One region of the Desulfuribacillus alkaliarsenatis genome, then DNA from elsewhere that is predicted to be linked to it. Evidence: riboswitches for the same ligand, from Rfam matches in the RefSeq annotation. Region 1 holds a riboswitch; the other holds the start of a gene.
The links. A riboswitch is a leader RNA that binds a small molecule or an ion and turns the genes downstream of it on or off. The one in region 1 is predicted to bind S-adenosylmethionine.
Positions count from the first base shown of each region.

Region 2: linked by a shared signal. The riboswitch ahead of BHF68_RS12295 (trans-sulfuration enzyme family protein) and the one ahead of BHF68_RS00675 (methionine ABC transporter ATP-binding protein) in region 1 are both predicted to bind S-adenosylmethionine.

Region 1 is NZ_MIJE01000001.1:132,713-137,773, forward strand. It holds gene BHF68_RS00660 (FapA family protein) at 1-329, shown strand, start outside; gene BHF68_RS00665 (MetQ/NlpA family ABC transporter substrate-binding protein) at 413-1,252, opposite strand; gene BHF68_RS00670 (methionine ABC transporter permease) at 1,286-1,966, opposite strand; gene BHF68_RS00675 (methionine ABC transporter ATP-binding protein) at 1,956-2,987, opposite strand; SAM riboswitch class I at 3,105-3,216, opposite strand; gene cimA (citramalate synthase) at 3,365-4,984, opposite strand.
Region 2 is NZ_MIJE01000033.1:84,882-89,942, reverse strand. It holds gene BHF68_RS12305 (polysaccharide deacetylase family protein) at 1-192, opposite strand, end outside; gene BHF68_RS12300 (D-alanine--D-alanine ligase family protein) at 309-1,256, shown strand; SAM riboswitch class I at 1,304-1,403, shown strand; gene BHF68_RS12295 (trans-sulfuration enzyme family protein) at 1,501-2,652, shown strand; gene sleB (spore cortex-lytic enzyme) at 2,722-3,411, opposite strand; gene BHF68_RS12285 (M23 family metallopeptidase) at 3,596-4,789, shown strand; gene serC (3-phosphoserine/phosphohydroxythreonine transaminase) at 4,861-5,061, opposite strand, start outside.

The sequences.
Region 1 (5,061 bases):
TAAAAACAAATGGTGACGTAGTATATGTTGGGAATGGGAGCTACCACTCTTTAGTTTTTGCAGGCAAAGACTGTAAATTTTACAGTCAAAACTCAGTTATCCGGGGCGGAACTACGGAAGCGATAAAAGATATCATCGCCTCTAAGGTTGGAAATGAGTTAGGGGCTCCTCCATGCTTAACTGCTGGTCGGACTATATTAGCGAAAGAACTAATAAGTGCAAAAATAAAGATAAAAAATAAATCGGTATTTTATGAGGGTCAACGACTGCGTAACGTAAAATTCTACTATGACCACAATGATGATGTAGTAAAATATATTAAAAACTAAATAGGCGATAAAATAGATAAGCGTGTGTAAGGATTGATATACCTTACACACGCTTATCTTATGCATTGTTTATATTGGAAATCTTAGTAGCGGACTTGCGCTGGTACTACAGCACCCTCATATTTTTCCTCGATGAATTGTTTAACCTCAGCACTTAGAAGAACTTCAGCTAAAACAGCGATTGCTTCGTTATCCTTAGATTCAGCACGGATAGCTAAAACATTTACATACGGAGACTCCGTACCTTCAATTATTAATGCATCATTAGCAGGTACGAAATCAGCCTGTAAAGCAAAGTTTGTATTTATTACTGCAAAATCGTATTCATCAATTGTTGGAGCTAATAGGGAAGCGTCAACTTCAACAAATTGAAGATTCTTTGGATTATCAACGATATCCTGCAGTGTACCTTTTAAGCCCACACCATCCTTAAGTGTAACCAGATTATTAGCTTCCAATAATGCTAGCACACGACCTACTTCACTTACTGCATTTGGCAAACCAACCTTTGCTCCATCAGCTAATTGATCGATGCTGTTAATCGATTTAGAGTAGCCACCCATTGGCTCAATGTGAACGCCGATAAATGGGATTATGTCGTTGCCTGTTTCTAATACGTAGTTTTCTAACCATGGCTTATGCTGAAAATAATTAGCGTCTAAATCTCCACCAGCTAAGGTTTCATTAGGCATAGTGTAATCATTGAAAACTCTAATATTAAGATTGATTCCTTTCTCAGCTAAAATCGGCTTAATATATTCCAAGACTTCAGCGTGTGGAACGTCAGTAGCACCTACTGTTAATGAAACATTGTCTGTTGCTGCAGGGCTACTGCCACCGCAAGCAGTTAATACAATAGTTAATACTGCTAATAGAGCAACTGTGAATAAAGTTTTTGATAGTTTGTTTTTGTTTTGAAACATGATAACCCCTCCATTTTTTATGTTTTATATATATTAACGATGGTTGACCTTTTTAGATAACCAGTCGCCAAATGATTGAATGACTTGCACCATTAAAACTAGTAATACAATGCAGACATACATGACTAATGGCTGATTGCGCTGAAAGCCATAGCGGTATGCCATATCACCTAAACCACCACCTCCTACAACACCTGCCATTGCCGTATAGCCTACCAAAGCAACAGCGGTTACAGTAATACCTGCAACTAATCCTGGTAAAGACTCAGGGATTAACACCTTGAAAATTATTTGTCGCAGATTAGAACCCATTGCTTGAGCAGACTCGATTATCCCTCTATCAATTTCGTTGATAGAAGTTTCTACTAATCTAGCGAAGAATGGAGCGGCACCGAAGGATAATGGCACTACCATCGCCTCGTAGGAAATTGCTACACCCATAATCTTTCTTGTCAAAGGAATTAACATAATTAGTAGTAGGATAAAAGGAATTGAGCGTAAGATATTTACGACAGAGCCTACTGACTGATTTATTATGTGATTCTCTAAAATGTGTCCTTTGCTCGTAAGGGCTAGGACTATGCCGATAGGGATTCCAATGACCGCTGCAATTACCGTCGGCCAGAATACCATATAGAGTGTTTCGTAGCTAGCAGTGCCTATTAGACTCCAATTTAACTGCTGGAGATCAGCTAGTAGATTTCTAAAGTCCATTTGTTAACACCTCAATTCGGATGTTATTTTCTTTTAAATATTTTAGAGCGTTCGATATGTTTTCAGGTGCACCCTCAACCGTCATGACGAGAGTTCCATAAGGGGTATCCTGAATACGATTTATTTGTCCGTGTAAAATATTAATATCTATATCATGAGTTTTAATCATATCGCTAATTACAGGATTACTAGTTGTTTCACCTAAGAACGAGAGCTGTAGTAGCTTATGTGTTGCTGAGTCTTTACTAGCAAAATTAGCTAGTATTTCCTCGGGTACTTCAACATGGGTTACCTGCTTAAGAAATTCATGTGCAATCTTAGTCTTAGGCTGGCTGAACAACTGTAGCACTGTACCAAGCTCAGCTATTTGACCTTGATCAATAACTGCTACACGGTCGCAAATGTTTTTAATGACTTCCATCTCATGAGTGATTAACACCATGGTCAGACCAAGCCTGCGGTTAATGTCCTTTAGCAGTTCAAGAATAGATAATGTTGTCTTAGGGTCTAAAGCAGAGGTTGCTTCATCGCATAATAAAACCTTAGGATTATTAGCAATTGCTCGGGCTATACCGACCCGTTGCTTCTGACCACCGCTTAACTGAGCTGGATATGAATCTGCTTGGTTCGTTAGTCCAACTAGGTGAATTAGTTCATCAACACGTTTGTTGATATCAGCCTTCTTCATGCCTGCTATTTCTAGTGGATAGGCAATGTTACCACGGACTGTGCGTGCGCTTAAGAGGTTAAAGTGCTGAAAAATCATACCTATTTCTTTGCGTTTCTCACGTAGCTGTGTGGTAGATAACCTGGTAATATCCTGATTATCTATGATTATGTTACCAGAGGTTGGAGTCTCAAGCATGTTAAAGCAACGAATTAGCGTGCTTTTACCAGCGCCACTATAGCCAATTATGCCGAAAATCTCACCTTGAGTAATTTCTAAGTCAATATTTTCTAAGGCAACGATCGATTTGCCGTTAGTCTGATATACTTTTTGTAAATTATCTACTTTAATCATAGTGTTTGTGCTCATGGTGAACCTCCTTTTTAAAGATAACTAAAATGAAAAATATAAGGCTTCACAAAATGAAAAGCGCCCTTCATAAGAAAGGGCGCATAACTAGTAAGTCGACCTCTCTCATCTATCAAAGCATACGCTTTGCAGGAATTGGCACCATAGTGAACAAAAATCGTTCACCGGTTGCCGGGTTTCATCGGGCCAGCCCCTCCACCTCTCTGGATAAGAGTATATATCCAAGTATTTAATTGTTTTAAGTTATATTTCGTAATTAGAAGTTGCAAATCATAGTATTCAGATGTGATTTGTTGTTAATTGTTTGTTTTAGCTTGATGAAATATTAACATGGGATGCTATATTTAGTCAACAGGAAAATTTTAATGATTTAAAATTCCTTTTCTCTCTAATTGAGTATTATCGATAATAGCTTCATCTTCCTTGCCTAATAAAGCGTATCTGTAGCTATCTGTTAATGCCTGCCAGCTAGCGTCGATAATATTTTCAGAGACACCAACGGTACTCCAGTTTGTTTCACCATCACTTGATTCTATAAGCACACGAATTTTAGCGGCAGTTCCGTCCTTCTCGTCGATAACACGCACCTTATAGTCCGTTAAGTATACATCCTTAAGGGTAGGGTAGATATCCTCAAGGGTTTTTCTTAGTGCATTATCAAGGGCGTTTACTGGGCCATTTCCATCATCAGCCGTTATCGAAGTGGTACCACTACCATTAATTTTTAATTTGACAATTGCATCAGATGTAACCTTTTGGTCACCACGTTTTTCAATAATTAGCTTAAAGGAATCAAGGGCAATTATTTCTTTTACCTCAGAAAAGGCTTTGCGTAGGAGTAGCTCGAAGGATGCTTCAGCAGCTTCAAACTGATATCCCTGGTGCTCTAGCTCCTTAATTTCATTAATGATTGTTTTCGTTTCAGGGTGTTCTTTACTAACATCTAAGCCCAATTCCTTAGCTTTAAAGAGTACATTACTCTGACCTGCAAGCTCGGACATAAGAACACGACGCTGATTACCAACGGTTTCTGGCTCGATATGCTCATAAGTTTTGGCGTTTTTAAGGATTGCACTAACATGCATACCACCCTTATGGGTAAAGGCACTGCGCCCGACAAATGGTTGATTCGAATGATGAACAACATTAGCAATCTCACTAATGTAGCGAGAAGCTTCAGTTAAATACTTTATATTATCTCCGATACAATTATAGTCAGATTTTAATTGCAGGTTTGGGATAATAGAGCACAGATTTGCATTTCCGCAGCGCTCCCCAAATCCGTTCATAGTTCCTTGTACCTGTGTAGCTCCAGCTCTCACAGCTGCGATAGAGTTAGCAACAGCAAGCTCACCGTCATTATGGGCATGGATGCCAATTGGTGTCGTTAACGCTTGCTTAACCTTAGCAACAATATCTTCAATTTCATGGGGTAAAGAGCCACCATTAGTATCACATAAAGCAAGGCAGTCAGCGCCACCACGTTCGGCGGCTTTTAATGCTTCAATTGCATATTCTGGGTTTGCCTTATACCCATCAAAGAAGTGCTCAGCATCAAAAATAACCTCAAGGGAGTTAGATTTTAAATAAGCTACAGAATCTTCAATCATCTTTAAATTTTCTTCTAAGGTTGTTCGTAATGCTTCGATCACTTGGAAGTCCCAGGTTTTTCCGAAAATCGCAATAGCTTTAGCACCTGACTCTATTAAAAAGTTTAAATTAGAATCATCTGCTGGACTACAAAAGGCTCTGCGCGTACTACCAAATGCCGTAAGCTTAGCGTTTTTAAATGAGGCCTTAGAAGCTTGTTTGAAAAACTCTAAATCCTTTGGGTTAGAACCAGGCCAGCCACCTTCTATATAAGCAACACCTAAGCTATCTAGTTTTTTTGCTACTTTGAGCTTATCTTCACTTGAAAAGCTGATACCTTCACCTTGGGTTCCGTCACGCAAGGTTGTATCATAAATATATACATTCTTCATTGATACGTTCACCTCTGATTCCTCTATAAATGACAACCATCCATTAATTTATATATTCAAATAATATATCATAAATA
Region 2 (5,061 bases), on a different contig from region 1:
ATTGTTGTTATTGTTACTGTCAGTGCCATTTTCAAATTTATCATCTGATAAGTCTTCATTTTCAACATCTAGGCTTGTGTCAGGTTGCTCAGGCGTGCCTGCAGAATTTTGACAACCGATAAGAATTAGCAGGGATAAGGACATAATTAATAGAATAATAAAAGTATGTTTGATTGGTCGACTAGAGTACATTTAGATGCTCCTTTGTATTATAATGAAATAACGTATTGGCTTAATTATAACATAACGCATTATTAAAATATTATAATTTGAACTGTTTTTTAACATTAAATTAAGGAGGCAATAACTTGAATAATATAGCTGTAATATATGGTGGTATTTCGAACGAAAGAGAAGTGTCACTTAAGAGTGGATTAGGTGTATGCAAGGCATTAACTGAAAAAGGTTACAATGTTATAGCACTAGAATATGATAATCACCAACAGTTAATCAAACAATTACTAGCGGATAAACCTGACTTTGCCTATATCGCATTACATGGAAGATACGGAGAAGATGGGAGAGTACAAAGCTTATTAGAATTACTTAATATCCCATATGTAGGTTCTGGGGTTCTTGCAAGTTCCTTAGCTATGAATAAATCTTTATCAAAAAAACATTTTGCATTAGCTGGTATTAAAGTAGCTAAAGAGCTTATTGTAAAACCTGATGAAATTAATCTAAATAGAGAGTTAATAATTAACAAAATTATAAATATCTTTAGCTTTCCAATTGTAATCAAGCCAAATCAAGAGGGCTCAACGATAGGCTTAACTATTGCTTATGATAAGCAACAGCTTTTAGAAGGTCTTAATACAGCTGTTAATTTTGATTCAGAAATATTAGTTGAAGAGTATATAAAGGGTGTTGAAATCACAGTTGCCGTATTAGGTACAGGTGATGATATACAGGCTCTTCCAGTCATAGAAATAGTACCTAAGAATAGCCATTACGACTATGAATCAAAATATGCGCCTGGTGGCTCTGAGCACATAATACCTGCTAGAATTTCTAAAGAGAACACTATAATAGCTCAAGATTGGGCTATCAAAGCACATAAGGCATTAGGTTGTGAAACCTATTCAAGGGTAGATTTTATTGTACCAGAAGGACAGCAACCTGTAATTTTAGAAATAAACACATTACCAGGTATGACTCCTACTAGCTTATTTCCTGATGCAGCTAAAAGTATCGGCCTAGAATATCCTGATATGCTCGACAGAATAATCAAAATTGCAAAGAAAAAATATAAATAACTTGACTTATTCGATAAATTTGCTATGATTTAACGTAATAGAATATACTCTTATCCAGAGTGGTGGAGGGACTGGCCCTATGAAACCCGGCAACCTATGAAATTCATGAGGTGCTAAATCCTGCAGAATACTTCTGATAGATAAGAGAAAGTGCGAGTTTAAAAAGCTTTCTCTTAAGAGAAAGCTTTTTTCTTATATAAGCATAATTAATACAATTGAAATAGCATATATTGGAGGTTAGATGATGAAATTTAATAAAAACACGATTTTAGCTCAGGTTGGTGTTATTAAAAATGAAAAATATGGTGCAATTAGCACACCCATTTATCACTCAGCTACTTTTAGACATCCAGCAATAGGTGAAAGTACTGGTTATGATTATTCAAGAACTTCTAATCCAACTAGACAGGAACTAGAAACAGCACTAGCTAGTCTAGAAGAAGGTAAGTACGGTTTTGCTTTTCCAACTGGAATGGCTGCTTTAACTACTATTTTCGGTTTGTTCAAGTCTGGTGATCATGTAATCCTATCAGAAGATTTATATGGCGGCACATACCGATTATTAAAACAATATTTCAATCAGTATGGCATAGACGCAGATTTTATTGATACTACTAATCTTATTGAAGTTGAACAGACATGGAAACCCAATACTAAAGGTTTATTAATCGAAACGCCGTCTAACCCATTAATGAAGATTACAGATATCAAGCTGTGTGCCAAACTGTGCAAACAATTTAATGCATTATTTATAGTAGATAATACATTTATGACACCATATTATCAAACACCAATTAATTTAGGTGCAGATATTGTAATTCACAGTGGGACAAAGTATTTAGCGGGCCATAATGATTTATTGGCAGGAGCAATTATTACGAATGATGCAGACCTTGCAGATAGAATCGGATTTTTGCAGAATACAACAGGATCTGTCTTGTCAGCGGGTGACTCTTGGCTACTCCTTAGAAGTCTTAAAACATTAGGGTTAAGGATGGAACGTCAGACGAAAAATGCACAGGCCATCGTTGAATGGGCTCAAACAGAGGGATCTAAATGGATAAATCAAGTATATTATCCATCTATAAATGAACAAGGGTATAATATTCACCTCGGACAAGCTACAGGTGATGGGGCAATGTTGTCAATTCGTTTCAAATCAGAACAATTAGCTATGGACTTGCTTTCCAAGTTAGAGCTATTTTCTTTTGCTGAGAGTTTAGGAGGAGTAGAATCATTAATTACGATTCCTTCCAGACAGACACATGCAGATATGCCTGAGGATTATCGGAAAAAATTAGGCGTAACAGATGATTTATTACGAATATCTGTAGGTATTGAAGATTGTAATGATTTAATTTACGATTTAACTCAAGCAATTAACAAGTGTATATAGAACAGAGAGACAGCCTTAGTAATTATAATTACTTAGAGGTTGCCTCTCTTTTGCTTTTATTAATTATATTTAATAAGCGAATATATGCCTGCCTATTTGTTTGATTTGTGGACGACTCCAAATCCACGGGCTAGTTGAAGTTTCTGGATTAAAGAAATACAATGCTCCATTTGTTGGATCCCAACCATTTATGGCATCCATCACAGCTTGTCTTAGATTTGGGTCAGTTGGTGTTAGCCAGATTTGTCCATCTGCGACTGCAGTAAAAGCTCTAGGTTCAAAGACAACCCCAGAAACAGTATTGGGAAATTGTTGGTTTCTTACACGATTTAATACGACAGCCACAACTGCGACTTGTCCAATGTAAGGCTCACCTCTAGCTTCTCCGTTAACCAAGTTAACTAAAAGATTAATCTCTTGGTCAGTAAAGCCCCGTGCTGGCCCTGTAGCACCAGCTAAGTGAGTGTTTCGTCTTAAAGCTCCCCAGGTTTGTGGACCTGCAATTCCATCAACAACTAAACCATAATCCCGTTGGAAATTTCGTACAGCTGCTTGTGTTCTCCAGCCGTATATTCCAGTGATTCTAAAAGTATAGTAACCTAATTGATTTAGTCTAGTTTGTAGCTCAGTCACATCATTTCCCTGGGCACCATATCTAAGCACCCTTGCTGTCTCTTGTGTTTGCCAATATGTAAGAGATATTACATTAAGTATTAAGATAAACGTTAGAAAGATTAAAACTATTTTTTTGCTCTTCATGATTATAACCTCCTAGTTGATGGTTGTTTTTATTATTTGTTAATAAGATTAAAAAATTCCTTTTTCTAAAAAAATGGTTTATCTTTGAATGCTTATAATTTAATTAGAAGGGTAGTTTTTAATTGTTATATCCTGTACAATCAAATATATATAACTATCAATGGGAAAACAGGAGAGACATAAATTGAAAAATAAAGTTCAGTTATTACTAGTTACTTTTTTTTGTTATTTTATACTAATAAGCTTTACAGGGTATTATCTATACCAAAACCAAACTGTAGATGTAATAGCAACTGATCATAATAATGGAATTCCTAAACAAATACTTCCACTTTATATTACTGAGCTCACTTTTGTGTCACCAGTATTAGATAAGGTAATCAATTATCAAACTAATGGTTATAGATACCAGCAACCAAAAAACTCTGAAGGATTAAACTACATTTCATTAGATAATATAGAAAGTATTTTAGATAAATCTATAACTTTTACATTGGATGAAGATGAAATGTTATATCATATAGAATATGATAATAGAGAATTTCAACATTATTACGGAACAGACATCGGTAGTGAGGGTTATCGTATATTTCCGTTGCGTGGTGGAATTGTCAAAGAAAATACAGATACGATGTTAATAAGTACGGATTTTCTGAAATATGGAATTGGATATGAGGTTATAGAAGTAAATATAGACAAGGATAATCAGAATATTTATGTTTCAGGTCAGATAACGAAGGTTTTTGGTGAGACTCAGTTGCCAGCAAATGATGAATTACCAGTGAGCGAATGGGATTATGAAAAAAGGCTAGCTCATTTAGAGCATTTAATGAATCCAATAGAAGGTTCACACGTTAGCACGAGACCATCTCAATGGCCAGGGGCTCCTAGGTACTATAGGAATGGATATCATGAAGGATTGGATTTTTATTCCCATACTTCAGGAATTATTGTAGATAAGAATACACCAGTATTAGCGATGGATGATGGTATTGTAATTAGGTCTGACTTGGGCTATATAGAACTGTCCAGTAGTTATAGAAACCAAATTTTACAGGAAGCTATGGGTAGATTTATTACACCAGAATATATATTAGACATGCTTCGTGGTAAATCAGTCTGGATAGAACACAATAACGGTGTTGTTGCTAGGTACGTGCATTTAGATTCTATTATGCAAGATGTTCAAGTAGGGGAACCTGTAAAAAGGGGACAAGTTATTGGTAAGGCAGGTAATACAGGCACAAGTTATAGTTTAATAGGTAGTGACCAGGGGGTTCATTTGCACTTAGATATAATGATTCATGGGCAGCTCTTTTGGGAGAGTTTAACAACAGAGGAGATTGTAGCATTGTTGCAGACGTTATTTAATGATTAAGTAAAATTTTAAAATAGAAAGAGCAGCATATCAATGTTATGCTGCTCTTAATTATATTAATTATTGGTTAATTATTGGTTGTTTTTCTGGAATTCAGCCATAAATTCAGCTAAAGCAAGGCAACCTTCCTTAGGCATTGCATTATATATAGACGTTCGCATACCACCTACAGAACGATGACCCTTAACTCCTATTAGACCTTTACCTGCAGCTTCAGCAATAAACTTAGACTCTAATTCACTATTAGCTATAGTGAAAGTTACATTCATTGT